Regions from separate parts of the Bradyrhizobium sp. LVM 105 genome, predicted to be linked through region 3. Evidence: predicted binding sites of a transcription regulator. Region 3 holds the regulator's gene; each other region holds the start of a gene.
The links. The regulator LexA, encoded in region 3, represses DNA repair genes until DNA is damaged. The targets are predictions, from matches to a motif close to TGTTCNNNNTGTGTTCNG.

Region 1 (9,709 bases), on a different contig from region 3:
GCCCGCGGGCAGCGCGGCGATCTTCGTCGGTCACTGGATGGCGTCGTGGCTGATCGCCTGGGCCGCGATGCTGCCGATCGTGCTCCTGGCGGCGCCTGCGATCCGCGCCTTCGTGCTGCGCCTGACCCGCGAGGAGAGGGATCCGCGAGCCGGCAGCCAGGCATGAAAAAGCCCCGCCTGGGGAGAGCCAAGCGGGGCAGAGAGTTGTTGGAGGCCGAGGTGCTGGGCTGCAACACCAGAGCCGCGTCATCCTAGCCGGCTCCGCTTACGGCAGCCTGACAGGCGGCAGGTTTCCACGCCCGGTGGCCGAGGCCGCAGACTGGCCCCGCACCGGTCCCAATTTCGACATCCGTTCGCACAACTGCGGTCACACAGGTCGGCAAGATTTCAGACCGTTCGGCGCAGTCATGGGGGAAACGTGGCACGCCGACTACGGGGTGGCATCATGGATAACGTAGAGCGGTCGTTCGCCGCCGCGACAGCGGCTGGCTTCGTGGTGCTGGTGATCGGCCTCGTGCTGCTGGCGCTGCTGTAAGGCAGGCACTGCCGGTGCTCGTGTCCTGCGGCGATCGCGGGCACGGCCTGCCGCCAATCTCAAAACTGGAAAACAACCCCATGCACAGTAGGCCGCATGGAAATTCTGTTGTTCTTTCAGTGGCTTGAGTGCGGTGTTTAGATACCGTTATAGCTCGCGACTCGCTAGGGGCCATGCGGGCCGTTCCCCGCGATGTCGCGCCGTCGCGCGGGTCGGTCGATCCCGACCGGCGACCAAAGCGTCAGCCGGCGGGACGTTGTCGGTTTCGAAGCCGGCCCCCTTCAGGCTCTAATGGATCTTGATTTCATTCAGGGGAAGATGGAGTTCGCTGGCGCGCTCTTCGCGGTCCTTCCTGCGGAACTCGTTTTCCTTGCGCTCGAACTTCATCATCTCCTCATGCGCCGCCTGCGGCAGAGGTTTGCGCCCGATTGTTTCGCGATGCTCGTTGTCCGTCATGACTGAGATCCCCAGAGTTACGGTCTCGCCCTGGAGAAGGCCTGAGACCGCGAAAAGGTTCGGTGCCGCAGGATTGCGAATTTATGACGACCAGGCATGCGTCTTCGATGCGCGTCAGCTTCGGTCGGGGCGGGATGTTGCGGCCGCGCCGCTATTTCGGCGGTTGCAGCCCGGGCGATTTGACCCAGTCGTGCAGATGATTTGCCAACTCGGCCTGGCGCGCCTTCTTGAGGAGGGCGTCCCGTTCGGGGCCGGGAGGCAGGCTGGCGGCGTCCTCCTTGATCTGCTTCACCCATGCGGAGAGCCGGTCTTGAAGGGTCAGTTGTTGCTTGAAGCGTCGCCGCTTGAGCATGGCACGATCCTGTCCGTGCGCGGAAGGCGGCAGCGCAATCGGGGTTTCATCATCGATCGTCGCCGCGGTCCCGCGCGTGGTGATGATCGATTAGGATCCATAAACGGAACGGCGTCTGTTCAGTTGTGCGCACAACGCGCAGGCACGAGCCGGCTGATGAAGGTCGACCAGGATCGGGCCGCAACCGCGTCCGCGGAACGTTCACCGTTCCGGCCAGAATGCAGGATCTACGTTGTGGGGCTGCTGGCTTGCGACGAGCCACCACCGGGAATTAGGACGTCCCGAATTCAACCTGGGGGTAGGGGCAGAAGCGCGGCCAGCCGCCAAATTCCAAAAAGAACATATTGCGAACCTGGAACAAATAGGGTACATTGCTTTTATCGCCGCGCCGCCTCGCAACTGTTTGTCCCTCACGCGAATCCTCGCCATAAGGAGCACGACCCAATGTCCGCCACTGCCCTGCGTATCGTCGAAGGATCTTCCATGGACAAGAGTAAAGCTCTGGCTGCCGCGCTCTCCCAGATCGAGCGCCAGTTCGGCAAGGGCTCGGTGATGAAGCTCGGCAAGAACGACCGGTCCATGGACATCGAGGCGGTGTCGTCGGGCTCGCTCGGGCTCGATATCGCGCTCGGCATCGGCGGCCTGCCCAAGGGGCGCATCGTCGAGATCTACGGGCCGGAATCCTCGGGCAAGACCACGCTGGCGCTGCATACGGTGGCGGAAGCGCAGAAGAAGGGCGGCATCTGCGCCTTCATCGACGCCGAGCACGCGCTCGACCCGGTCTATGCCCGCAAGCTTGGCGTCAACATCGACGAGCTCCTGATCTCGCAACCCGACACCGGCGAGCAGGCGCTGGAGATCTGCGACACGCTGGTGCGCTCCGGTGCGGTGGACGTGCTGGTGATCGATTCGGTCGCGGCGCTGGTGCCGAAGGCCGAGCTCGAAGGCGAGATGGGCGATGCGCTGCCGGGCCTGCAGGCCCGTCTGATGAGCCAGGCGCTGCGCAAGCTCACGGCCTCGATCAACAAGTCCAACACCATGGTCATCTTCATCAACCAGATCCGCATGAAGATCGGTGTGATGTACGGCTCGCCTGAGACCACCACCGGCGGCAACGCGCTGAAATTCTACGCCTCCGTCCGCCTCGACATCCGCCGCATCGGCGCGATCAAGGAGCGCGACGAGGTGGTCGGCAACACCACGCGCGTCAAGGTGGTCAAGAACAAGCTGGCCCCCCCGTTCAAGCAGGTCGAGTTCGACATCATGTACGGCGAGGGCGTCTCCAAGATGGGCGAGATCCTCGACCTCGGCGTCAAGGCCGGCATCGTCGAGAAATCGGGCGCCTGGTTCTCCTATGACAGCCAGCGGCTCGGCCAGGGCCGCGAGAACTCGAAAGCGTTCTTGAAGGCCAACCCCGACATCACCGCCAAGATCGAAACCGCGATCCGCCAGAACTCCGGCCTGATCGCCGAGCAGATCCTGGCCGGCACGCCCGAGCGCGACGCCGACGGCGAGGAGCCGACGGACGAGTAAATCTTAGACAGCCAGGTTTTTCGCGAGGAGCGGGCGCTGAAGACGTTGAGTTGCCGACGTCTTCGGTGCCCGTTTTCGTTTTGCCTTGCGTTTATCAGGTGGTGCGATGAAGCGGCTGATCTTGACCGGGTGGGGCGGCGGGATTGATCTCGTTCGATCGGGGTTGGCCGAGATCGTCATCCCGTTCCATTTTAGTTTTGAGTGGGGACCGCTCCCGCAGGTGGAAAAGCTCTCAGCTTATTTGGCTGCCTACACCGCAGAGCTTGGCCATGCCGAACATTGGTCGGATTGGGTCCGCTGGCCCCGCGACGCCAAGCGTCGCAAATTGTCGCTGGCTGAATTTTGCGAGCTTTACGACGAGATCGAACTCTGGTTTGGAGCGACTGCCCGCGACCAGCTGCAACTGGTCTGGTTGCTTGATTACCTCGGCAGCTATCCTGCATTGGCGCTGAAGCTCAGGCTGCGATTGCTGAACTCCGACCTGATATTTGGTCCCGATTATGATTTCGTTGAGGGCGAACGCCATATTTCCGTCGGGGACGTCGGTGCGGAGGAGTTCGAGATCGCGCAGTTGGCATGGTCGGCCTACCGCGGGCCGACCCCGGAGGCCTGCATCGATCTGCTTCACCGCGATCTGAGCGCGTTGCTGATGCTGCGGCCAGCCTTGCTCGAGCTTCTGGCAGAGCTCCCGTCTCCTTTGACCGGACTAGGTGCGACCGAGATTCGATTTCTGGAGATGCTCCATTGGTATGCAAACACGAATGCGTTGTTCCATCTACGCTCGCTACGGGGCACTTACGTGTGGGGTGAGGTCGAACTGGGATATTTGCTCGAAGGCCTCGCCCTCGGCCCCAAGCCAGCTGTGGCCGGGCTCGGCGAAGAATTACGCATCATCGACCTTGGCAATCTCGGAGCCCGGCACAAGGTTTACCTCCGCAGCCGGTTGTCGCTGACCGAATTCGGTAAGGCTGTACTGGCCCATCAGGAGGATTTCAGCCGTTATAATCCAATCGATCGCTGGTGGGGCGGCACACATCTGACCAACGATCGGCTGTGGCGCTACGGCCCTGTCCTGACGAAGCCCTGAGGAGGCCGACGTGACGCGGCTTATTGTGACGACAGACTCGTCCGCCGCCGGCGCCATACAACGGGCCGGCCTTGCCGACCTGGTCATTGCGATCGAGCGTCGCATGGTCGGGGGACCGCTACTCTCCGAAACGGAATGCGAGGCATTCTTCGCCCCGCGCGTGGCTCATCCAAATGGCCTGCACTGGCTCGACGATACGCCGGTTTGGCTCCTGGAAAGGTCCGGGGTGAGGGGGCGCGGACTGATCGATCTGTTGTCCGAATGCGACACGGCCGAACTGTGGATGGGACCAGAGCCGAACGCACAATTGCTTCTGCTCTGGCTGCTCGATTATTGCGGCACCGAGGAAGCGGCAGTTTCCAAGCTCTCGATACGTCGTCTGGACTTTGCCGTGGGTGATCTCGCGCCGGAGCAACTTGCGAAGCTGAATCCTCCAATTGCAAGAATTACGCAGGATCACGTTGAACTGGCCGGTCGGGCATGGCGAGCCTATTGCGCGTCCACGCCGCAGACTTGGTTCGAGCTCATCGAGATGGATTTGAGCCTGCTTCCGCAACTCGAGCGTTGCGCCCTCGACCTGCTCGAGGAACTCCCGGGCGTGACCACCGGTCTTGGAGCGACTGAGATGCGAATGCTGGAGTTGATCGCGCCTGGCGGCGTGCAGCCCTTCGATGTCTTCCCGGGTCATCAGAAGCGCAACGAGCGGCGCGTGTACGATTACTGGGAAGTCGGAGTCCTGCTCGACGGGCTCGCGCGATGCCCGGTACCGGCCGTAGCCGGGCTCGACGAGGGGCCATTCACGCTCGACATGCATGACGATGCGCGCCGTTTCGCGCAATATAAGCAATCCCTGATGTCACTCACCGATTTCGGGACGGCGGTGCTGGCGGGACAAGAGGACTTCCCGCGTCATAATCCGATTCGTCGCTGGTGGGGTGGCACGCTTCTCACCAACGAACGGCTTTGGCGATGGGATCGCGAAAGCCGGTTGTTGATTGAGCCTTATGTCAGGTTGTAGGGTGGATTAGCCGCAGGCGTAATCCACCACATTGTCTCCGCGGAAGCAGACGTGGCGGGTTACGCCGACGGACGGCGCTTCGCGCCGCCGCCTGCTAACCCACCCTACGAAGCTCACTCCGCAGCTTGCGCGTAGTCGCTCACCGGCGGGCAGGAGCACACCAGGTTGCGGTCGCCGTAGACGTTGTCGACGCGCCCGACGGGGCTCCAGTATTTGTCGGTGCGCGAGACGCCCTGGGGGAAGCAGCCTTCAGCGCGGGTGTAGGCGCGCTTCCAATCGTCATCCGCGATGTCGTGCACGGTGTGCGGGGCGTGACGCAGCGGCGAGGCTTCGATCTTGAAACGGCCGGCCTCGACCTCGGCGATCTCCTTCCGGATCGCGATCATGGCATCGCAGAAGCGGTCCAGCTCGGCCTTCGATTCCGACTCGGTCGGCTCGATCATCAGCGTGCCCGGCACCGGGAAGCTCATGGTCGGGGCGTGGAAGCCGTAATCGATCAGGCGCTTTGCGATGTCGTCCACGGTGACGCCGGACGTCACCTTCAGCGGGCGGGGATCGACGATGCACTCATGCGCGACGCGGCCCCTGGCGTTCTTGTAGAGCACCGGGAAGTGCGGATCGAGGCGCGCTGCGATGTAGTTGGCGTTGAGGATCGCGATCTCGGTGGCGCGCTTCAAGCCTTCGCCGCCCATCATCAGGATGTAGATGTAGGAGATGGTCAGGATCGATGCCGAGCCGAACGGCGCGGCCGAGACCGGCCCGACAGGCGCTTCGCCATTCGTCGCGGGGTGGCCCGGCAGGAACGGCGCAAGATGCGCCTTCACGCCGATCGGGCCCATGCCGGGGCCGCCGCCGCCATGCGGGATGCAGAAGGTCTTGTGCAGGTTGAGATGGCTGACATCGGCGCCGTAATCGCCGGGCCTGGAGAGGCCGACCTGGGCATTGAGGTTGGCACCGTCGAGATACACCTGGCCGCCATGGCCGTGCACGATGTCGCAGATCTCGCGGATATGCTCCTCGAACACGCCATGGGTCGAGGGATAGGTGATCATGACCGCGGCAAGATCCTTGGAATGCTTCTCGGCCTTGGCGCGCATGTCATTGACGTCGACGTCGCCGTTCTTCTCGCAAGACACAACCACCACGTCCATGCCGACCATCGCGGCCGAAGCCGGATTGGTGCCATGGGCGGAGGAGGGGATCAGGCAGATCTTGCGGTGCGTCTCTCCGCGCGAAGCATGGTAGCCGCGGATCGCCAAAAGCCCGGCATATTCGCCTTGCGCGCCCGAGTTCGGCTGCAGCGAGATCGCGTCATAGCCGGTGATGTCGCACAGCCACTTCTCCAGCCGCGCGAACAGCGCGTGATAGCCGCTCGCCTGCTCGCGCGGCACGAACGGGTGCAGCGTCGCAAATTCCGGCCAGGTCAGCGGCATCATTTCGGTGGTCGCGTTCAGCTTCATGGTGCAGGAGCCGAGCGGGATCATGGCACGGTCGAGCGCGAGGTCGCGATCGCTGAGCTTGCGCATGTAGCGCAGCATCTCGGTTTCGGAGCGATGCGCATGGAAGACCGGATGGGTGAGGAAAGCGGTGGTGCGCTTCAGCGTCTCCGGCAGCGCCTCGCGCGTGGTCGCGTCGATCTCGGCGTAGGCAAGCGTGCCGCCGAACGCGCGCCAGACCGCTTCGACCGTTGCCGGCGTCGTGGTCTCGTCGAGCGCGATGCGCAAGGCGGTTTCACCGACGCCGAGATTGATCTTCTCGGCGGCCGCGCGCGCGACGATCTCGGCGCGCCTGGCGCCGGCATCGACGCTCAGCGTGTCGAAGAAGGTCTCCGACTGCGGCGCAAAGCCGAGCTTGCGCAGGCCGCTCGCCAGCACGGCAGTGCGGCGGTGCACGTTGCGCGCGATCTGCGCAAGGCCTTCGGAGCCGTGATAGACCGCGTACATCGAGGCGATCACGGCGAGCAGCACCTGGGCGGTGCAGATGTTGGAGGTCGCCTTCTCGCGGCGGATGTGCTGCTCGCGCGTCTGCAGCGCGAGGCGATAGGCCGGCGCCCCGCGCGAATCGACGGAGAGGCCGACGATGCGGCCGGGCAGCGAGCGCTTCAGCGCATCGCGCACCGCCATATAGGCCGCGTGCGGTCCGCCATAGCCCATCGGCACGCCGAAGCGCTGCGCCGAGCCGATCGCGATGTCGGCCCCGAGCTCGCCGGGCGAGGCGACCAGCGTCAGCGCCAAGAGATCGGCGGCGAGAATCGCGAGCGCGCCCTTGGCCTTCAGCGCTGATATCGCAGGCCTGAGGTCGCGCAATGCGCCCGAGGAGCCCGGATATTGCAGCAGCGCGCCGAGCACGTCCGCCTTGTCGAGATCGGTGAGGGGGTCGCCGACGATCAGGCTCCAGCCGAGCGGCTCGGCACGGGTGCGCATCACCGCCAGCGTCTGCGGGTGCACGTCCTTGTCGACGAAGAACGCCTTTGCCTTGACCTGCGAGTGCCGCTCCGCCAGCGCCATGGCTTCGGCCGCCGCGGTGGCTTCATCGAGCAGCGAGGCGTTGGCGACATCGAGCCCGGTGAGGTCGCAGATCATGGTCTGGAAGTTGAGCAGCGCCTCGAGCCGGCCCTGGCTGATCTCGGGCTGGTAGGGCGTGTAGGCGGTGTACCAGGCCGGATTTTCCAGAATGTTGCGCTGGATCACCGCGGGCAGGACCGTGCCGGAATAGCCCTGGCCGATCAGCGAGGTGAAGACCTGGTTCTGTCGCGCCAGCTCGGCCATATGCGCGATCGCCTCGGTCTCGCTGAGCGGCTTGCCGAGATCGAGCGGGGCGGCCTGCCGGATCGAAGCGGGCAGCGTTTCCGCCATCAGGGCGTCGACGCTCTTGGCGCTGACGGTTTCGAGCATGGCGGTGACATCGCGCGCCGAGGGGCCGATATGGCGGCGAACGAAACTGGCGGCGGTGTCGCCGTTGGTCTTGCGGTGCGCGGTCATCATGGGTCCTCGCTAGGAGTTGCTGTCATGCCCCGCGAAGGCGGGGCACCCAGTAAACGCAGGCGTTCGTGATAGAGCCGATGGGCCGCGGCGTACTGGATCGCCCGCCTGCGCGGGCGATGACACCGAGTATGGGGCGGCCGTTCTCTTCATCTTAAGCCGTATGCGCCTTGTAGGCGGCTTCATCCATGAGGTTGCCGAGCTCGCTCTTGTCGGCAATCTTGATCTTGAAGAACCAGGCCGCGCCCTGCGCATCCGAGTTCACCAGCGCCGGCTCGGCGGCAAGCGCCTCGTTGGCCTCGAGCACTTCGCCTGTAACAGGCGCATAGACGTCGGAGGCTGCCTTCACCGATTCCACCACGGCAGCGGCTTCGGCCTTCTTCAAGCTCCGGCCGATCTTGGGCAGCTCGACGAACACGACGTCGCCGAGCTGCTGCTGGGCGTAGTCGGTGATGCCGACGGTGGCGACATCGCCGTCGATCGCCAGCCATTCGTGGTCGGAGGTGTACAGCGTCGTGGTCATTTCGAGTCCTCAGCGTTTGTAGGTGTTTTTGACGAAGGGCATGGCGGCGACGGCGAGCGGCAGTCGCTGGCCGCGCACCTCGGCGAACAGCTTGGTGCCGAGCGCGCTCAGATTGGTGGGCACGTAGCCCATCGCCACCGGCGCATTCAGGCTCGGGCCGAAGCCGCCCGATGTGACTTGTCCGATCGGCTCGCGCGCATCGGCGTCGGCAAAGAGCAGCGCGCCCTCGCGCACCGGCGCACGGCCCTCGGCACGCAGGCCGACGCGGCGGCGGGTCGCGCCGTTGTCGAAATGCGCCAGGATTTTCTCCGCGCCGGGAAAGCCGCCGGCGCGCGCGCCGCCGCTGCGGCGGCTCTTCTGCACCGACCATTCCAGGGCGGCCTCGACCGGCGTGGTGGCGGTGTCGATGTCGTGGCCGTAGAGGCAGAGGCCGGCTTCCAGCCGCAGGCTGTCGCGGGCCCCGAGGCCGATCGGCAGCACGTCGGGATTGTCCAGCAGCATCTTGGCGAGGCGTTCGACATCGCTGGCGGGAGCCGAGATCTCGAACCCGTCCTCGCCGGTATAGCCGGAGCGCGAGACGAAGCACTTGATGCCGGCGACCTCATGCGGACCGGCGTCCATGAATTTCATGGACGGCGCCGCTGCACATAATGTCGCCAGCGCCGTTTCGGCCTTCGGGCCCTGCAGCGCGATCAGCGCGCGGTCGGCGAGGGGGTCGATGACGCAGTCGCCCGAGAGATTCGCCCGCAGATGCGCCTCGTCCGCGTCCTTGCAGGCGGCATTGACGACCAGGAACAGGTGATCGCCGAAATTGGCGACCATGAGATCGTCGAGGATACCGCCGTCTTCATTGGTGAACTGGGCGTAGCGCTGCCGGTTGGGCGCGATCGCCACGATGTCCTGCGGCACCAGCCGTTCCAGCGCGCGGGCGGCGTCCTCGACCTTGCCCGATTTCGGGCGCAGCGCGATCTGGCCCATATGGGAGACATCGAACAGGCCGGCGGAGGCTCGGGTATGGAGGTGCTCCTTCAGCACGCCCGCAGGGTACTGTACGGGCATGTCATAGCCAGCGAACGGCACCATCTTGCCGCCGAGGGACACATGCAGGGCGTGGAGGGGCGTATGTCGGAGAGATTTCTGGTCGTCGGGTACTGGCATCACAGGGGCCCTCGGCGGTTCCCCGGGGACGATTCCCCGAGACAAACCAGTCGAAGCCCCATCTGT
Region 2 (9,709 bases), on a different contig from region 3:
AGCACCAAATAGGAAGCTAACAATGGATCTCAGTCTCAAAGGCAAGAACGCCATCGTGCTCGGCGGCACGCGCGGTATCGGGCGGGCGATTGCGGCGACGCTCGCCGGTGAAGGCGCCAATGTCGCGGTGTGCGCGCGCAATGCGGATCAGGTCGCGGCCACCGTCGCTGAATTGAAGGCGATCGGCGTCAACGCCACCGGCGGCCCGGTCGACGTCACCGACGGCGCGGCGTTGAAAGCGTGGATCGAAGGCGCGGCAAAGGAGCTCGGCGGCGTCGACCTGCTGTTCGCCAATGCCGGCGCGATGGCGCAGGGCCACGACGCGGCTTCGTGGGAGCAGAATTTCCGGCTCGATCTGCTCGGCGCCGTGCACGCGTTCGACGCCGCGCGGCCGTTTCTCGAGGCCAGCGGCGAGAGAAGCGGCGATGCCGCCGTCGTCATCATCTCCTCGATCTCGGCGGCGCAGGCCGACACGGCCAGCTCCTACGGCCCGATCAAGGCGGCGCTGATCCACATGGCCAAGGGCCTGGCGCGACAATACGCCAAGAAGAGGATCCGCGTGAATGTGGTGTCGCCAGGCACCGTCTATTTCAAGGGCGGCGTCTGGGAGATGATCGAGAAGAACATGCCGGAGCGTTACAACGACGCGATGAAGCGCAACCCGACCGGCCGCATGGCAACGCCGCAGGAGATCGCGAACGCCGCGGTGTTTCTGGCGAGCCCGGTATCCGGGTTCACGACGGGATCGAATCTCGTCGTGGACGGCGCGATCTCGAACCGGGTGAATTTTTGAGGGCGCCGCCTCCCGTCAGTTCCGTCATCCTGAGGCGCGAGTGGCGCGATGCAAGAGCATCGCGCCGGGAGCCTCGAAGGATGCACGGCCCGGATGCAGCCGGGCCGTCGCCCTTCGAGGGCCGCTGAAGGAGCGGCCACCTCAGGGTGACGGTGAACGAGCGGTAGCGTAACGACACCCTCAATGAAAATCCCGCGACGGCGGCAGGATGCGGACGTTGCGGGGGTGGCGGATCTTTTGCGCCGGCATGTCCGCGAGCGCGCGAGGGTCTTCGTTGAGCGGCTCGACCAAGGTGGCGCCCGCCGGCACCGGATGCTGGCGGCTCAAGGCATCGTTGGCGAGGCCGACCAGATCGTGCGAGCGATCGATCATGCGCTGGGCGATCAGATGCGTTACCTTCTCAGGACTGCTCTGGATATAGCCGTGAACCTCGATGAGCCGCGCGCCCATCACCTCCTTGCGATACTGCTCCATGATCTTGGGCCAGACCACGACATTGGCGATGCCGGTTTCGTCCTCCAGCGTCATGAACACGACGCCGCTGGCGCTGCCCGGTCGCTGCCGCACCAGCACCACGCCGGCGCAGCGGACGCGGCGGCGCTCGTTCTCGTGGCTGATCTCCCTGCAGGCGACGATCCGCTCGCGCGAAAACATCTCGCGCAGGAATTCCACCGGATGGCCCTTCAGCGACAGCCGGATGGTCTGGTAGTCCGCGACGACCTGCTCGGCACGCGGCATCAGCGGCAGCGGCTTGGCATGCTCGTCCGGCTGCTCGCGCGCGGTGGCCGCCTCGAACAGCGGCAGCGGCACGTCGTCAGGCAGCCGCCGCACCTGCCACAGCGCCTCGCGGCGGTCGAGCCCGAGCGAGCGGAACGCGTCGGCATCCGCCAGCAGGATCAGCGCGCGCTTGGGCAGGCCGGTGTCGCGGGCAAAATCTTCCAGTGAGGTGAAGGGGCGGCGGTTGCGGGCCGCGACGATGCGGTCGGCCCAGTCTCCCGATTTCTCCGCATTGTCATTCCGGGGCGACGCGTCAGCGTCGAGCTCTGATGCGCAATTGCGCATCTGAGAATCCATTCCGCCAGGCGCATGCGGCCCGATGGATTCCGGGCTCGCGCTACGCGCGCCCCGGAATGACAGCTGAGAGCGCTTCAGCCTCTCTTCATCCTCGTCCAGCCAGTGGAATCCGTCGATCTGGCGGAAGCCCAGGCGCACGGCGCAGTATCTGCCGCTCCCCTCCTCCAGCGTGTTTTGCGCAAAGCTGTAGGACACGTCGATGTCGCGGACCTCGACGCCGTTCTTGCGGGCGTCGCCGACGATTTGCGCCGGGGCATAAAACCCCATCGGCTGCGAGTTCAGGAGGCCGCAGCAGAACGCATCCGGGTGATAATGCTTCAGCCATGACGAGATGTAGACGAGCTGCGCAAAGCTCGCGGCGTGGCTCTCCGGGAAACCGTAGGAACCGAACCCCTTGATCTGGTCGAAGCAGCTTCTGGCGAAGTTGGGATCGTAGCCGCGCGCCACCATGTTGCCGATCAGCTTTTCCTCGTATTGACCGATGGTGCCGACATTGCGGAAAGTCGCCATCGAGCGGCGCAGGCCATTGGCTTCCTCGGAGGTGAAATGTGCCGCTTCGATCGCAATCCGCATCGCCTGCTCCTGGAACAGGGGCACTCCAAGCGTCTTGTGCAGCACCTTGTAGAGCTCGTCCCTGTCGCCATGCTCCGGCGACGGCGAGGGATAGCTCACCTTCTCGAGCCCGTTCCGCCGCCGCAAATAAGGATGCACCATGTCGCCCTGGATCGGACCCGGCCGCACGATCGCGACCTCGATGACGAGATCGTAGAAGGTCCGCGGCTTCAGCCGCGGCAGCATGTTCATCTGCGCGCGGCTCTCGACCTGGAACACGCCGAGCGACTCCCCGGCACACAGCATGTCGTAGACCTCGGGATCGTCCTGAGGAACGCTCGCAAGCACGAAACGCTCACCCTTGTGCTGGTCGATCAGATCGAAACACTTCCTGATGCAGGTCAGCATGCCCAGCGCCAGCACGTCGACCTTCATCATATGAAGCGCATCGACGTCGTCCTTGTCCCATTCGATGAAAGTGCGGTCGTCCATCGCGGCATTGCCGATCGGCACATAGGTGTCGAGCCGGTCCTGGGTCAGCACGTAGCCGCCGACATGCTGGGACAGATGGCGCGGAAATTCGATCAGCTCGGTCGCAAGCTCGACCGCGAGGTTGATCATGGGATTTTTGGGATCGAGCCCGGCCTGCCGGACCTGCATGTCGTTGAGGCCCTTGCCCCAGCTGCCCCAGACGGTGTCGGCGAGCGCGGCGGTGACGTCCTCGGTCAGGCCCAGCGCCTTGCCGACGTCGCGAATGGCGCTGCGCGGGCGGTAATGGATCACGGTCGCGATGATCGCGGCGCGGTGGCGGCCGTAGCGGCGGTAGACATATTGCATCACCTCCTCGCGCCGCGAATGCTCGAAATCCACGTCGATGTCGGGCGGCTCCAGCCGCTCCTTGGAGATGAAGCGCTCGAACAACAGATCGACCTTGGTCGGGTCGACCGAGGTGATGCCGAGCACGTAGCACACGGCCGAGTTCGCCGCCGAGCCGCGGCCCTGGCACAGGATGTTCTGGCTGCGCGCATAGTGCACGATGTCATGCACGGTGAGGAAATAATGCGCGTATTTCAGCTCGGCGATCAGCGCGAGCTCCTTGTTGAGCGTCGCCCGCAGCCTGTCGTCGATCTTGCCGTCGAAATACTTCTCGACACCCGCCCAGGTCAGATCCTCCAGATGCCCCTGTGCGGTCTTGCCCGGCGGCACCGGCTCGTCCGGATATTGGTATTTGAGCTGATCGAGTGAAAACTCGATTGCGTCCGCAAAGCGCATGGTCTCCGCGATCGCATCAGGAAAATCGCGGAACAGACGCGCCATCTCGCGCGGCGTCTTCAGGAACCGTTCGGCATTGGCTTCCAGCTTCCGCCCCACAGCCTCGATCGTGGTCTTTTCCCGGATACAGGTCAGCACATCCTGCAGCGGACGGCGGCCGGGATCGTGATAGAGCACCTCGTTGGTCGCGAGCAGCGGCACCTTCGCCTTCATCGCGAGATCATCGAGCCGCGCCAGCCGGCGCCGGTCGTCGCCGCGATAGACCAGGCTCGCCGCCAGCCACACGCCTTCGGCGCGGCCGGCCTTCAGCTGCGCAAGAACGTCCAGCGCCTGGGCCGGGTCGAAGCGATGCGGCAGCGTCAGGATCAGGAGCTGGCCTTCGGAAAATTCCAGCAGATCGGCGAAGCTGAGACGGCACTCGCCCTTCTCGATCCGCGTGATGTCGTCGCCGCGCTTGCCCCGAGTCAGGAGCTGGCACAAACGGCCATAGGCGGCGCGGTCGCGCGGATAGACAAAAATGTCGGGCGTGCCGTCGATGAAGACGATGCGTGCGCCGATCAGCAGCTTCGGCTTGTGCAGCACCTTGTCATTGTCGAGCTCCTTGTAGGCCCGCACCACGCCGGCGAGCGTGTTGTGGTCGGCGATGCCGATCGCGGGAATGCCGAGCTCGCTGGCCTGATGCACATACGCGCGCGGATCCGAGCCGCCGCGCAGGAAGGAGAAGTTGGTGGTGATGCCGATCTCGGCATAGCTAAGCGCATTCATGCGAAGAGACCGTGCACATACCAGCCGGGCGAGGCGGGCTTGCCGTCGCCATCGAACACTTCCCCCTCGTAAAGACCGTCGCGAAAGATCCAGAAGCGCAGGCCCTCGGCATCCTCGATGCGGAAATAATCCCGCGTCAGCTGCTTGCCGTCCTGCCGCCACCATTCCATCGCGATACGCTCGGGCCCCTCCACCCGCACCACGGCATGCAGCGCGCGGCGCCAGGTGAATTGATGCGGCGGACCATCCGGCACGGCCGCGAACGGCACCTTGATCGGCTCCGGCTTGTCGAACAGCCTTAAGGGACGCAGCGGCGGCTCGCTCTCGACACGGGCGGGCCATTCGGCCTGCATGGCGGCAGCAAGATGATGCTGCGCCGGGGCGGCCATCACTGCACATTCGGGAATATGGGTATCCTCAGGCAGATGCACGACGACGCGTTTTCCTCCGATGCGCGCGGCGATGCGGTCGATCAGCGCGGCGAGCTCGTCATTGTCGTGGACATGGGCGTCGAGATCGCGCTGCTCCTGCACCACGATCTCGGTGCGGCTCGCCGACAGGCGCACCATGTCGAAGCCGAAGCCGGGATCGAGCGGATCGGCAAGCGCATCGAGACGCTCGCGGAACAGGCGGTCGATCACCGTGCTTTTCGTCACCGGACGTCCGGTCTCGACCATGATCGCGCGCACCACGCCATCGGTGCGGAAGAAGGCGGCTTCGAGCCTGCGCGCGCCTTTGCCCTGTTTCTCCATCGATGCGATCAGCGTGTCGGCGAGCCGCGACAGCGTCATCGCAATCATGGTGTCGGTTGCGATCGGCTCGGCGAAGCGCTTCTCCACGATGTAATCGGGCAGCGGCTTGCGTGGGCTGATCGGCGCATCGCCCTGCCCCAGCGCATGCGCGAGCAGCGTGGAGAACCGGGCGCCGAACCGCGCCGTGATCTCGCTCGGCGCGCGCGAGGCGACGTCGCCGATGGTCTTCAGGCCGGCGCGGCGCAGGCCGGTGGTGATGGCCTCGCCCGCACCGAGCGCGGACACCGGAAACCGCTCGATCGCCGCCGCCTCGCCGCCATCGGCGACGATGCTGCTAGATGCCTGCCGCGTCAGCGTACGCGCGCAGATCGACGTGCCGGCGATTGCCGCACCGACGGCAAAGCCCTGGCGAGCGAGCGCACGAACCAGCGTCGTTAGCAGCGCAGCCTCGCCGCCGAACAGATGGGCGCAGCCGGTGATATCGAGGAACAGCCCGTGCGGCGGATCGAGCGCCACCAGCGGCGTGAAGCGGTCGCACCAATCGGCGACATCGCTGAGCGTCTTCGCATCGGCCGCGACATCGGCGTCGAACACTTTCAGATCCGGGCACATCGCCCGCGCATTCGCCAGCGGCTGACCAATGTACAGGCCGAGGCGCTCGGCGGCCTCGTCCAGCGCATGGATCACCAGCGCATTGTTGTCCTTGATGACGACGATGCTCGGCTCATGATTGGCTTTACCCAGCCCGGCGCTGTTGAAAAACCGCTGAATCCTGTCGATCGGCAGGCGCGGCAGCCACAGGCTGAGAATACGTCGACGGTTCGCTGAACTGGCACTCATCACAATTCCATTCCATGATCCACCGGCCGCAGGGGCCATGACGATTGCGCAAGAGCGTGGCATCGAAGCGCGGCGCGCCCCAAACGCTCCAAGGCGCCGCAGGCATTGAAGCCGGTCCCGGCGGCGAATGCGCCGCGCGCAGCATCCATCGCGTCTCCGCAGTCGACGGCAAAGGTTGCGCGGCCATGCGCAGCATCAGGCCGGTGACGCCGGAGCCTTGCGCGGCCAGCGTCAGCTTGCGGCTCGCCACCAGATCGAACTGCCTGGTCTCGCCCCAGAGCTCGAGCACGACGGCGCCCAGCGCGTCGCAGGCAAGCGCATCGGCCGAGGTGCGCAGCGCGCTCTCGACATCGGCGGCGCGGACCGTCACCACGCGGCGCGGATCGAGGCCCAGCTCTCTGAGCCCGCTCATCGACAGCGCGCCTGTTTCCACTTCCGAAAAATCCTGTCGCACCCACAGCAGCGGTTTGCGTACCGCCACGCGCCCCGCAAGCCCCATGACAAAACCCGTTGCGGCCACGCCCTGGCGCCCTTCGCAAAACACCTCGTGGATCGCCGCACGCGCGAGCCCGCCTTTCAGCGCGCCATCGGCCTGGCCATGGCCGAGCGCCACCCGATCGTGCTGATGCACGATCTCCGCGGTCTCGATGCGCTCGATCTGGCCGCGCAAGATCGCAAGCGCGCTCATACGTGCGCCGCTCATGCTCGCCGCTCCTTCAGGAATGGGTGCCGTGGTCTTCAAAAGAAGAACCAGCGACTGGCTCATTTGTTCATGATATGTTCTAATATAAAGCTAACGGCGCGCAGAGAGTCAATCGAATTGGCGCGCTTTCGGATTCATGAGCGGAATCAACGGGATTCAAACATGGACGTGCAACGCAAGCTGGAAATCCTGGCCGATGCCGCCAAGTACGACGCGTCCTGCGCCTCCAGCGGCACCGAAAAGCGGGATTCCAGCGACGGCAAGGGCATGGGCTCGACCGCCCCCGGCATGGGCATCTGCCATTCCTATGCGCCGGACGGACGCTGCATCTCGCTGCTCAAGGTGCTGCTGACCAACGCCTGCAATTACGACTGTCTTTATTGCGTCAACCGCGCCTCCTCCAACGTGCCGCGCGCCCGCTTCACCATCGACGAGGTCGTCAAGCTGACGCTCGACTTCTACCGGCGCAATTACATCGAGGGCCTGTTTCTCTCCTCCGGCATCATCCGCAGCCCCGACTACACCATGGAGCAGGTGGTGAGTGTCGCGCGAAAACTGCGCGAGGAACATCACTTCCGCGGCTACATCCATCTGAAGACCATTCCCGAGGCCGACGATGCGCTGATCGCGGAAGCCGGCAAATATGCCGACCGCCTCTCCATCAACATCGAGATGCCCGAGGAGACCAGCCTGCAGCAATTCGCGCCCGAGAAAGACGTGCGCGCGATCCGCCGCACCATGGGCCGGCTACGATTGAAGCTGGACGAGGCCGAGGAAGGCCGCAGCGCAAAGACGAAGGCCAAGCCGCAACGCTTCGCGCCGGCCGGCCAGAGCACGCAGATGATCGTCGGCGCAGACAGCGCCTCCGACCACACCATTCTCCACACCAGCGCCAATCTCTACGGCGCCTACCGGCTGCGGCGCGTCTATTATTCCGCCTTCAGCCCGATCCCCGACGCAAGCCGCGCCTTGCCTCTGGTGCAGCCGCCGCTGCTGCGCGAGCACAGGCTCTACCAGGCCGACTGGCTGATGCGGTTCTACGGCTTCGACGTCGGCGAGATCGTCGACGACAGCGCCATGCTGCCGCTCGAGATCGATCCAAAGCTCGCCTGGGCGCTGCGCCACCGCGACCGCTTCCCGCTCGACGTCAACCGTGCCAGCCGCGAGGAATTGCTGCGCGTGCCGGGGTTCGGCACCAAGGCGGTCGAACGCATCATCGCGACACGGCGCACCACCACGATCCGCCTCGCCGATCTCGCGCGGCTGCATGTGCCCCGCAGCAAGGCGATGCCGTTCATCGTCCTCGGCGATCACCGGCCGTCGCCACACCGTCTCGACGACGCGCGGCTGATCGAACGGTTCAAACCGAAGGCAACGCAACTGGGGTTTGGCTTCTGATGCAATACATCATCCTCGACACCGAAACCGATTTCGACGGCTGGCGCAAAGCCGCGCGTCACCTCGTGCTTCATCACGTGCAGCCGGCCGATGTCACCTGGACCGTGCAAGGCGGCGAAGCCGAGCTGTTCGCCCCACCCGCGCCATCACCGATCCTCGAAGTGAACGACGGCACCTTCACCGTGTCAGGCAAATTCATCGAGCTCGCCAAAGCAGCGATCCTGCACCGCGATCCCGAGCGCTTTGCCATCCTCTACCGGCTGCTGTTTCGGCTGAAGGACAATCACGACCTCATCGAGGTCGCGACCGACCCTGACGTCGCGCAGGTCACGGCCATGGCGAGGGCGGTCCATCGCGACGAGCACAAGATGCATGCCTTCGTGCGCTTCCGCGAAATCGGCAGGGAACGCGAGGCGCATTACGTCGCCTGGTTCGAGCCTGAGCATCACATCGTCGAGTTCGCCGCGCCGTTCTTCGCAAAACGCTTTGCCGACATGCCCTGGTCGATCCTGACCCCGGACCTCTGCGCGCATTGGGATGGCCACGCACTTTCGTTCACGCCAGGTGTCGGCAGGAGCGAAGCACCGAGCGAAGACCGGCTGGAAGAAACCTGGCGGCGTTACTACGCCAGCATCTTCAATCCGGCGCGGCTCAAGGTGAAGGCGATGCAGGCCGAGATGCCGAAGAAATACTGGAGGAACCTGCCCGAGGCTTCGATCATTAAGCCCTTGATCGAGGACGCCGAACGCATGACCGGCGCCATGATCGCCAACGCCGCAACCGATCCGCACAAGCCCCAGAAGCGGCCGGAGGCTCCGATGAAACGCAAGCCCGCTGCCGATGAGCTCGAAACCCTCCGCGAGGAGGCCGCGCATTGCCGCGCCTGCCATCTCTACAAGGACGCGACCCAGACCGTGTTCGGCGAAGGCCCGAAGTCCGCCAATATCATGCTGGTCGGCGAACAGCCCGGCGACAAGGAAGACCTCGCCGGCCATCCCTTCGTAGGTCCCGCGGGGCAGATGCTGGACCGTGCGCTGGAGGAAGCCGGCGTCGACCGCAAGAAGGTCTATGTCACCAACGCGGTCAAGCACTTCAAATTCGTGCCGCGCGGAAAGATCCGCCTGCACCAGAAGCCGAATACGCCGGAGATCCGCGCCTGCCGGCAATGGTACGAGCGGGAAGTTGCGGCAATCCAGCCCGATCTGATCGTGGCGATGGGGGCTACCGCCGCGCAAAGCGTGTTCGGCAAGATCACCCCCATCGGCAAGACCCGCGGCCGTCTCATAGAGCTTCCCGAGGGACGAAAAGCACTGGTGACGGTGCATCCGTCCTATCTGCTGCGACTGCCTGATCCGGAAGCCAAGGCGCTGGAATATCGGCGCTTTGTCGACGACCTGAAGATTGCCGCGAGCTTGCAGAAGAAGGCGGCGCGGGCTGCCTGAATACTGGCAAGAAGGCGGTATTCAACCGCCGCTTGTCATCCGGCCTTCAAATCCGTCGCGGACAATGCCTCAACTGCAAGTTAAGGGGCGTCCAGACATGAGCGATGTTGCATTCGAC
Region 3 (9,709 bases):
GCCGAACCTGCTTGCTTCGCCCGATCATTCGGCGACGGCACGCGTCGCGCTGTGGGGCGGCCGCGAGATTGCGATGCTGTTCCTGGCCTCGCTGATCGCGGGGCTTGCGACCACGCCCTACGCCGCCTTCCACTTCCATCGCGTCACGCTCTATGGCGTGCTCGCCAATCTCGGTGCGATGCCGGTGGTCTCGGCGCTGGTGATGCCGGCGGGGCTGTTGGGATTGCTGGCCGCGCCCTTCGGGCTCGATGGCGTGTTCTGGTGGCTGATGGGACTGGGCATCGACTGGATGGTCGCGGTCTCACGCTGGGTGGCGGCACTGCCGGGCGCGGTCGGCCGCATCCCGGCGTTCGGCATCGCGCCGCTGATCGCAGCGAGCCTCGGCATCATCTTGATGGGATTGTTGCGCACGCCCTTGCGCTGGTGCGGTGCCGTGGTGCTGCTGGCTTCCATCGCCTTTGGCCTGTCGGTACGGCAGCCTGATGTCCTGATTGCCGGCGACGGCGCGAGCGTCGCGGTGCGGGGCGGGGACGGGCGTCTGCACCTGATCAGGGCGGGCAAGGACAGTTTCCTGCTGAAGGAGTGGCTGGCGGCCGACGCCGATCCGCGCAATGCCGGCAGCAGTGCGCTGGCCGAGGGCGTGTCGTGCGACGAGGCCGGTTGCGTGACTCCGCTCGCCGATGGACGCCTGGTCGCGCTGGCCTTGCGCATCGACGCGCTGGCGGACGATTGCAGCCGCGCCGCGCTGGTGGTGACGTCACGGCCCGCGCCGCCCGATTGCGCGGCTATGGTGGTGGATCGGCAGCGGCTCGCTCGTCAGGGCGCGCTGGCGCTGACACGGCATGGCGATGGATTTGCGGTTCAGGCGGTGAAGGCGAGGGGTGCAAGCCGCCCCTGGTCGCCGGCGGCAGCCGGCGAGGGAGATTCTGACATGACCCTCATGCCACGGTCGGCAGCTCCACGCGTTCGCGACGCAACGCCGTCGGAGGCCGATCTTCAGGCCGAGGACTGAGCTTCTATCAGCCGATCGGCAGGCGCCTGACCGGCGACCGACTGTCGGCGATGATCTGCGGCTTCTGCTCGCGCTCGCCGACCGGCTGCGTCACCGGCAGCTGCAGCACGGTTGCGCGCTGGCCTTCGACCAGCTGAGTCACCAGCACGTACTTGCCGTCCGGAAATTCGATCGCGTCGTGATGGCGATCGGGAACGTGCGGATCGATCTTGCCGAACTTGCCGACGCGGGAGTTGACGGTGCGCGTCCAGATCCAGCGGTTGTCGTAACGGACGTTGTCGGCGAAGGCGAGCTCCGTCCCCGGCAGCAGGCAGACCGCAACGGAGAGATCGGCTTCGGAGGCGAAGCCGCGTGTCGAGGTGCCGCGGAAGGTTGTCGTGACGATCGTCTCGCCGACTTCAGCGGGGCGCGTCGCGATAGCATGCAGGCTATAGTCACACATCGGGTGCTCCTCATGCGAAGATAGCGACCCGCACCTCTCCTTGGAGGCGCAGGCCTCGAAGTAGAAGTATGCAACGCTCTGCTCGGTTATAGGCGAATCTGCGGCTGCGATTCGCGAGGCGCGATCACATTAACTTTCCCGAAGTCGATAGGAACAAAGCCGGGTCCCGTGCATTTGGCCGGCGCGCGTCTACGACTGCCAAGTGTCGCCAGCTCGATTGCGATACCTCCACGCTTGTATTGCGGGCGTTGCGGACTTGCCCGTTCACTGCCGTGTTGTTGCGGAGATTGTGATGCGATTACGCGGCAACGGCGGCGTGCGTGCCGATGCCGCGATCAGCGTCGCGACGGCTGCACCAAACGATCTGGCGCTCGGCTGTCCTCTCGAACGCGAACGGCCGTGAAGCGATGTTGCTTCGTGGAGCGGACATTCATCCGCTCCAATCTTTGATCGGCGATGCCGACCGAAGGGCGCACGCAGACGCCAAAATATATCTCGGACCGAGTCCTTCCGGAATCAGTACTTCCGATAAAGCCCGATCAGCTTGCCCTGAATCTTCACCCGGTTCGGCGGCAGGATGCGGACCTCATAAGCGGCATTGGCGGGCTCGAGTGCGATCGAGGCGCCGCGGCGGCGGAAGCGCTTGAGCGTGGCCTCCTCGTCGTCGATCAACGCCACCACGATGTCGCCGGTATCCGCGCTCTCGTTGCGCTGGATCAGCGCCATGTCGCCGTCGAGGATACCGGCTTCGACCATGGAATCGCCGCGCACCTCGAGTGCGTAGTGCTCGCCCGCGCCGAGCATGTCGGGCGGCACGCTGATGGTGTGGCTGCGGGTCTGCAACGCCTCGATCGGCGTGCCGGCCGCGATACGGCCCATCACGGGGACTGCAACCGGCCGCTCGCCCTCGTCCATGGACGGGCTGGAGGTCGCGCGGATCTTGCCGAGATTGCCCTCGATGACGCTCGGCGTGAAGCCGCGCCGGGCGCCGGCGGCAGCCTGCAGCTCCGGCAGCTTGATCACTTCGATGGCGCGTGCGCGGTTAGGCAGGCGGCGGATGAAGCCACGCTCCTCGAGCGCGGTGATGAGGCGGTGGATGCCCGACTTCGAGCGCAGGTCGAGCGCATCCTTCATCTCGTCGAAGGAGGGCGGCACGCCGCTTTCCTTCAAACGTTCGCTGATGAACCTCAGAAGCTCGTATTGTTTGCGCGTTAACATCTCGACCAAAGTCCCCCGGTTGATGTCGTTCGATTCCGAGACGATGAGTTCAGCGATAAGCCGCTACATGCTCGAAACAAATCATGAACGGACACTATATGTTCGATACATGTTCCGCAACTGCTTAATTTACCGTGAACGGCGGCAAACTCGCGGAATGCGTGTGGCCGTGGACTCAGACGGGGAGCCGCAGCACCTCGCAGGGGCCACCGGCCTCGGCGTTCGCCGCGAACGGTGCGCGCACGAGAAGTACCTGTGCCGCAGCAAGATTTGCAAGCAGAGAGGAATCCTGATGGCTGACGGGAATGGCGACTTGCGTACCATCGTCGCGCAGCTCCAGGCGCGCGCGCAGATAATCCTCGCGCTGGTCGTTGGCACCGAGGTCGCGACCCAGCACGGCGCGCTCGCGGCGATGATGAATCACTGAACGGCCCGACAGGGCACGAATCAGCGGCACCATGAACAGGAACGCGCACACATAGGACGACACGGGATTGCCGGGCAGGCCGATTACGCGCATCGCGCCGAGCCGTCCGTGCATCATCGGCTTGCCGGGGCGTATCGCGATCTTCCAGAACGCCATCGAGATGCCTTCGCCCAGCAGCGCCTGCTGGACCAGGTCATGGTCGCCGACCGACGCGCCGCCGGTCGTGACCAGGATGTCAGCCCCGCTCTCGCGGGCGCGGCGGATCCCGGCGGAGGTGGCCTCCAGCGTGTCGGCGGCCACCCCGAGGTCGATGGTCTCGGCGCCCTCGCTGCGGGCGAGCGCGTGCAGGGCGTAGCCGTTGGAATAGACGATCTGGCCGTGCCCGGGGGCGGTGCCCGGCCTCACCAGTTCGTCGCCGGTGGCAAGGATCGCAACCTTGGGACGGCGGCAGACGGCGAGGTGCGGGTGATTCATCGCCGCCGCGAGCGCGAGATCGCGCTCCGTCAGGCGGGTTCCCTTGCGCAGGAGCACGTCACCCTCGCGGAAATCGACGCCGGCCGGGCGGATGTGCCGTCCGGTGATCGCGGCTTCCTTGATGGTGACGCTGTTGCCATCTGTGACGGTGTCCTCCTGGATCACGACCGCGTCCGCACCATCAGGGACGACGCCGCCGGTGAAGATCCGCACCGCTTCCCCCGCGCCGACCGTTCGGGCGAAGGGACGGCCGGCCGCGACCTCGCCGATCACCGTCAGCCGGGAATCGATCGTTGCCGCATCGGCCGCGCGCACCGCGTAGCCGTCCATCGCCGACATCGCTTGCGGCGGCTGCGTGCGCCGTGCCGCGAGGTCATGCGCGAGCACGCGGTGATAGGCTTCGTCGAGCGAAACCATCTGTTCAGGCAGCGGCTCTGCACCTGCCAGCACCGCAGCAAGGGCGTCGGAAACCGGCATCAGGGCCACGGGCGAAACTCCTGCTCGGCACATCGGTCAATGGGCGGCGAGAGTTCTAGCTGACTGCAGGCGCAAGGCAAAGCAGCACGCAGACTGATCTATCCTGCGTGATCTCCGTGGCGGAGGAGCAAGGGCAGGTCCGCCAAGCGCATGATCCGGAATGCGAGACAGACCGGGATGGAAGATGGCCATGGCAAGGCACGAGCGCCACGCCGGAATCGGTCAACTCCCGGTCGGCCCGTCCGGGCTGACGTGCCATGCGACGTCGGGCGGTTTGGGGCCTTGGTCCTTGTCGGGGAGCGGATCGGCCTGCGATTTCAGGTCCGCAGCCTTGCTGATCAGCTTGGCGGAAAGCTCGGAATCCGAGGTGTTTCTTGCGAATTCAAGCAGGAGAGAGGCTTGCTTGGTGAGGTAGGTTTTGCCCAGCACGTCGATCAGTCCGATGTAGAAATCCCAACGGACTGATGAGTCCGAAGAGGGGTATTCCGTTCCGGGAACTCCGTATAAAAATGCACAAAGTGATCAGGTTCCACACTTCCTGCAAATTTAGCGCCGGACGCGGGCCGGCTGCCGACCGCCGGGGCGGCAGCGCAACGTTAGATGCCCAATGCCTTCAAGGCGTTGCCGACGTCGCGGGGCGACGTCACATGTACGGCCGTCAAGCCACGCGCCCGTGCTCCCTCGATATTCTCTTCGAGATCGTCGAAGAACACGATGCGCTCGGCCGGCACACCGATCGCCGCGACGACATGGTCGAAGGCGTCGGCATCCGGTTTGCGCAGGCCGATGCTGGACGACAGGTACAGCTCGCGGAAATGGCCGAGCAGATCGGCATATTCCTTCGAGAAATAGTCGACATGCGGCCGATTGGTGTTGGAGAAGGCGTAGAGCGGCATCTGCTTTGCCGCACGCGGTAACAGCTCGGCGATATCGGGCATCTCGCCGGCGAAGATCGCATTCCAGCCCTCCAGGAACTGGGCGTCCGAAATGCCGATTCCCAGCGAAGCGCGCAAGGAGGCGAAATAATCCGCGTCGCTGATCTTGCCGACCTCGTGCAGCCGGTAGGCCTCGTCGCGCACATAACGCGCGAGGAGGCTTTCGGGCTGGCAGCCGGCATGTCCCGCCCAACAGGCGATCGCCTTGGAGAAGTCGATGTCGAGCACCACGCGCCCGAGATCGAACAGAAGCGCATCCGCGCTGCCGGGAGAGAGCGATGTCATTGCGTCCTTTTCACTTCAATGTCGGCAGGAATCCGTAAGTTAGTACCGATAAGGCTCGTGGTCGAACAGCGGGAACGCGCTGAACACGCTCGGCGCGTTGGTGGCGGCCGCCGGATGCAGGCAGGATTTGTCGATCTCGGCAAACGATGTGGCACCCAACAGGCCGAGGCAGCGCAGCACCTCGTCTTCCAGCAGCTCCAGCATCCGCGCGATGCCGGCTTCGCCGGCGGCGGCCAGCGCCCAGCATTGCAGCCGGCCGATGCCGACGAGATCTGCGCCTGCCGCGATCGCCTTGACGATGTCGGTGCCGCGACAGATGCCGCCGTCGACCATGATCTTGGCGCGGCCCTTCACGGCCTCGACGATCTCGGGCAGCACATGCATGGCACCGCGGCCATGGTCGAGCTGGCGGCCGCCATGATTGGAGACGTAGATCCATTCGACGCCGTGATCGACCGCGATCAGGGCGTCCTCGGCGGTGGCGATGCCCTTCAGGATCAGCGGGATCTTGAACCTGTCCTTGATCATCTTCACGGTCCGCCACTCCAGGCCCTTCTGGAAATCGCCGCCGGTGGCGCGCAGGCGGCTCTCGCGAACGTAGCGCTTGGCGATGTCACGTTCGCGACGGCTGTAATGGGCGGTGTCGACGGTCAGGCAGAAGGCGGCATAGCCGTTCTTCTCGCTTCGGCTGACGACATCCGCGACGAAGGCGTCGTCGCCGCGGACATAGAGCTGGTAGAGCCGGAGCGCATCGGGCGCGGCCTCGGCAGTGCTCTCCAGGCCGGGTTCGGACACCGAGCTCAGCATGTGCGCCGCACCGAAGCTGCCGGCACCGCGCGCGACGCTCGCCGCACCATCCGGATCGAAGATTTCGAGCGCGCCGACGGGTGCGAGCACCACCGGAAGGCGCATCTTGCGGCCGAAATGCTGAACCGAGCCGTCCACCCTGCGGACGTCGCGCAAAACGCGCGGGCGAAAGGCGATTTCGTCCAGGGCCATGCGGTTGCGGCGCATCGTGGTCTCGGTTTCGGCGGCGCCGACGATGTAGTCCCAGGCGTTCTGGTTGAGGTTGGCCCGCGCTTTCCGGATGAATTCGTGGAGGTTCTGGAACGGCTCGTTGCTGGCGCCGAGTTCGACGTTCCGTTCCGGCCGGACGCCGGGTGCTTCGTTCATTGTTATCCTCCCGAGAATTTGAACCCTTATGTCATCGCCTAACCCGTCCAGCCCTGCAAAACTATCTTAAAATTGCATGGCTGCGAGGCGCGGGCCGGCCATGATTCCGCTTGCGGACAGGCCAGTCCTGCAACGTTGCCAAAAGTTTAGGTCCGGGCGAAACGATTTCTACGGCGTACCCGTCGGCATGGCATCCCGGCCTTGAAGAAACCAGAATGGTATTGTGAGAAACGAGCTGGATCGCCAATTGCATGGCGCCTCCCCAGGTCTCGACAGACAAGCCTAAAGCGAACCGCCAAAGCACAAAGGCCAGCCCATCCATGCGGAAATCCCTGCTGTTCCCTCTGGGCACGCTCACCGGAGCGTGTCTCACCCTTCTGGTAGCCAGTCCCCAAGGCGGCGTATGGGCGGCGCGGGCGACAGCGAACGCGAATGATGCCTATTCCCAGCTCAACCTGTTCGGCGAAGTGTTCGAGCGCGTGAAGGCGAGCTATGTCGAGAAGCCCGACAATGCCAAGCTGGTCGAGGGCGCGATCACCGGCATGGTGACCTCGCTCGATCCGCATTCGCGCTACATGAACGCGAAGGCCTGGACCGAGATGCAGGAGACCACCTCCGGCGAGTTCGGCGGCCTCGGCATCGAGGTCACGATGGAAGACGGCCTCGTCAAGGTGGTCTCGCCGATCGACGATACGCCCGCCTCGAAGGCCGGCCTGATGTCAGGTGACCTCATCAGCAAGATCGACGGCGAGGCCGTGCAGGGCATGACGCTCGAGCAGGCCGTCAACAAGATGAAGGGCCCGGTCGACACCAAGACCAAGCTCACCATCCTGCGCAAGGGCGCGGACGCGCCGCTCGACGTCGCGATCACGCGCGAGATCATCCATGTGCGCCCGGTGCGCTTCCGCGTCGAGAGCGGCGACATCGGCTATATCCGCATCACCTCGTTCAACGAGCAGACCACCGACGGCCTGAAGAAGGCGATCGCGTCGATCTCCAAACAGGTTCAGCCGGAGAAGCTCACCGGCTACGTCGTGGACCTGCGCAACAATCCGGGCGGATTGCTCGACCAGGCCGTGTCGGTGTCGAGCGCGTTCCTGCAACGCGGCGAGGTCGTTTCGACCCGTGGCCGCTCTCCCGAAGAGACCCAACGCTTCACCGCCCATGGCGGCGACCTCACCAAGGGCAAGCCGCTGGTGGTGCTGGTCAATGGCGGCTCGGCCTCGGCCTCGGAGATCGTGGCCGGCGCGCTGCATGACCACAAGCGCGCCACGATCATCGGTACGCGCTCGTTCGGAAAGGGCTCGGTGCAGACGATCATTCCGCTCGGGTCCGGCAATGGCGCCCTGGCGCTGACCACGGCGCGCTATTACACGCCGTCGGGCCGCTCGATCCAGGCCCAGGGCATCGCCCCCGACATCGAGATCCTGCAGGACGTGCCGCCCGAGCTGAAGGGCCGCATGGACACCATGGCGGAGTCCCAGATGCGCGGACATCTTTCGGCCGGCGAGGGTGGCGAGCAGACCGGATCGCAGTCTTACGTCCCGCCGGAAGAGAAGGACGACAAGGCTCTGCATGCGGCCTACGACTTCCTGCACGGCGTCACCGCGAACGCGGTTGCGGCGAAGCCCGCCCCGAAAGGTACGGTGCCGAACTAAACTCTACGACTCTTCATCTACGAAATCGCCCGGGAGTGGATGGCCATTCCCGGGCGAATTCTTTTGTGACGCTGTTTCGGTTCGGCGTCATGGCCGCGGCAAGACGCGAGATTGCCGCGCGATGGTCATTGCTGCTTCTTCGGACCCACGTGGTGCGGGACCTCGCTCTTCGGTCCGCCGCCGTAATGGTGGCTGCCGCCGGATCCGCCGGCCGATGCGCCGTCGGTGTCCTTCTTGCCCATGTGGTGCGGAGTCTCGGTCTTCGGTCCGCCCGAATAGTGATGGCCGTTCTTTTCGCCGGTCTTGCTCGTCTGCGCCGTGGCAGGCAGCGCGACGAACGACATGATCGCGGCGGCGACGATCAGCTTGCGGTGACTCATTCTGGTTTCTCCTGTTGATATCGTCGAGTCGGTGTCAATCAAGTCCCGGTGGCTCGATCGAGCTGCAGCCAAACCCGCCGCGTGATTGTGTAGGTTGAGCAAGATCAAATGTCGACGCGCGCATTCGCGTGCGCCGTTGCGTGGATCGTCGCGTTGCTGCAGGCGACGAGAAACGTCGATCTTCTTACAGAAAAAAATTCGGCGCGCAGCGCGAGATTGCGGGCCGCAGGCAAAGTCGTCGGTCATGCCGCGAGCCGGATGAGAGATGTCGTGGCCGATGACTCTTCCGGTCGGTGACGACAGCTGCCGCGATTCATTACGCGATCGAGCTACAAAAAGATTTGGCTGGCGCGGCGAGCGAGTTTGATGTCCGTCAAACCCGCATCAATGACGCAACCTAGCGTGCCGGCGCGAACGAGCGGCGACATGATCACGATCCGAAAGAGGTCGGCCGCGGAGATGGAGAACGAGCCTTTGACTGACGAGACTATCCACGCGCCTGGTCGGCCGTCACGAGCAGCGTTTCTCCTGCGTCGCTTGTTGTGGGAGACGATCACGATCAGATCGGTGCTGGTCAAGACGCGGCGCGATGTACGCCTCGACCTGTTCCGGGGTCTGGCGAACTGGCTGATCTTCCTCGGACACATTCCGGACACGGCGCTCGCCTGGTTCACGACGCGAAACTACGGCTTCAGCGATGGCGCCGATCTGTTCGTGCTGATCTCCGGATACACCGCGACCTTGGTGTTCGGCTCGATGATGATGGAACGCGGCTTCGTGATCGGCGCAACCCGGCTGCTGCGGCGGGTGTGGCAGCTCTATGTCGCTCACCTGCTGCTGTTCCTGGTCTATCTCACGGCCGTGCACTACATCGCGCACAGCTTCGACGATCTTCATCTGATGGATCAGTTCAACGTCGCGCCGTTGATGAACTTTCCCGTCGAGACGCTCTCCCAGGGGCTGATCCTCAAGTTCAAGCCGCTCAATCTCGACGTTCTGCCGCTCTACATCGTGCTGATGGCCGCGTTTCCCGTCGTGCTCTGGTTCATGCTGCGCTGGCGCAACGCGGTGATGATCGGCTCGCTCGGACTCTATCTTGCGGCCCGTCATTGCGAGTGGAATCTGCCGGCCTATCCGGCTGGGGTCTGGTATTTCAATCCGTTCGCCTGGCAGCTGCTCTTCGTGTTCGGGGCCTGGCTGGCCCTGGGAGGAGCGGCGGCCTGCCGCT

Region 1: a site for LexA is predicted at 1,697-1,714, ahead of recA (recombinase RecA). Genes of this name have one in related genera too.
Region 2: a site for LexA is predicted at 6,816-6,833, ahead of D6B98_RS07335 (ImuA family protein). Genes of this name have one in related genera too.

Annotation. Positions count from the first base shown of each region.
Region 1 covers NZ_QZMV01000015.1:85,870-95,578, forward strand. The annotation lists gene D6B98_RS31085 (DUF2798 domain-containing protein) at 1-166, shown strand, start outside; gene D6B98_RS40195 (hypothetical protein) at 824-991, opposite strand; gene D6B98_RS31090 (hypothetical protein) at 1,143-1,343, opposite strand; gene recA (recombinase RecA) at 1,788-2,876, shown strand; gene D6B98_RS31100 (DUF1835 domain-containing protein) at 2,983-3,963, shown strand; gene D6B98_RS31105 (hypothetical protein) at 3,974-4,981, shown strand; gene gcvP (aminomethyl-transferring glycine dehydrogenase) at 5,095-7,962, opposite strand; gene gcvH (glycine cleavage system protein GcvH) at 8,117-8,485, opposite strand; gene gcvT (glycine cleavage system aminomethyltransferase GcvT) at 8,495-9,643, opposite strand.
Region 2 covers NZ_QZMV01000002.1:423,437-433,145, forward strand. The annotation lists gene D6B98_RS07315 (SDR family NAD(P)-dependent oxidoreductase) at 23-793, shown strand; gene D6B98_RS07325 (error-prone DNA polymerase) at 974-4,456, opposite strand; gene D6B98_RS07330 (Y-family DNA polymerase) at 4,453-6,048, opposite strand; gene D6B98_RS07335 (ImuA family protein) at 5,945-6,751, opposite strand; gene D6B98_RS07340 (putative DNA modification/repair radical SAM protein) at 6,914-8,149, shown strand; gene D6B98_RS07345 (UdgX family uracil-DNA binding protein) at 8,149-9,591, shown strand; gene D6B98_RS07350 (inorganic phosphate transporter) at 9,689-9,709, shown strand, end outside.
Region 3 covers NZ_QZMV01000004.1:147,295-157,003, forward strand. The annotation lists partial or broken gene D6B98_RS13105 (ComEC/Rec2 family competence protein) at 1-1,012, shown strand, start outside; gene D6B98_RS39810 (hypothetical protein) at 1,020-1,454, opposite strand; gene lexA (transcriptional repressor LexA) at 1,971-2,672, opposite strand; gene D6B98_RS13120 (molybdopterin molybdotransferase MoeA) at 2,848-4,059, opposite strand; gene D6B98_RS13125 (hypothetical protein) at 4,273-4,479, opposite strand; gene D6B98_RS13130 (HAD family hydrolase) at 4,647-5,270, opposite strand; gene D6B98_RS13135 (alpha-hydroxy acid oxidase) at 5,310-6,443, opposite strand; gene D6B98_RS13140 (S41 family peptidase) at 6,764-8,101, shown strand; gene D6B98_RS41695 (hypothetical protein) at 8,227-8,727, opposite strand; gene D6B98_RS39815 (hypothetical protein) at 8,811-9,059, opposite strand; gene D6B98_RS13150 (OpgC domain-containing protein) at 8,956-9,709, shown strand, end outside.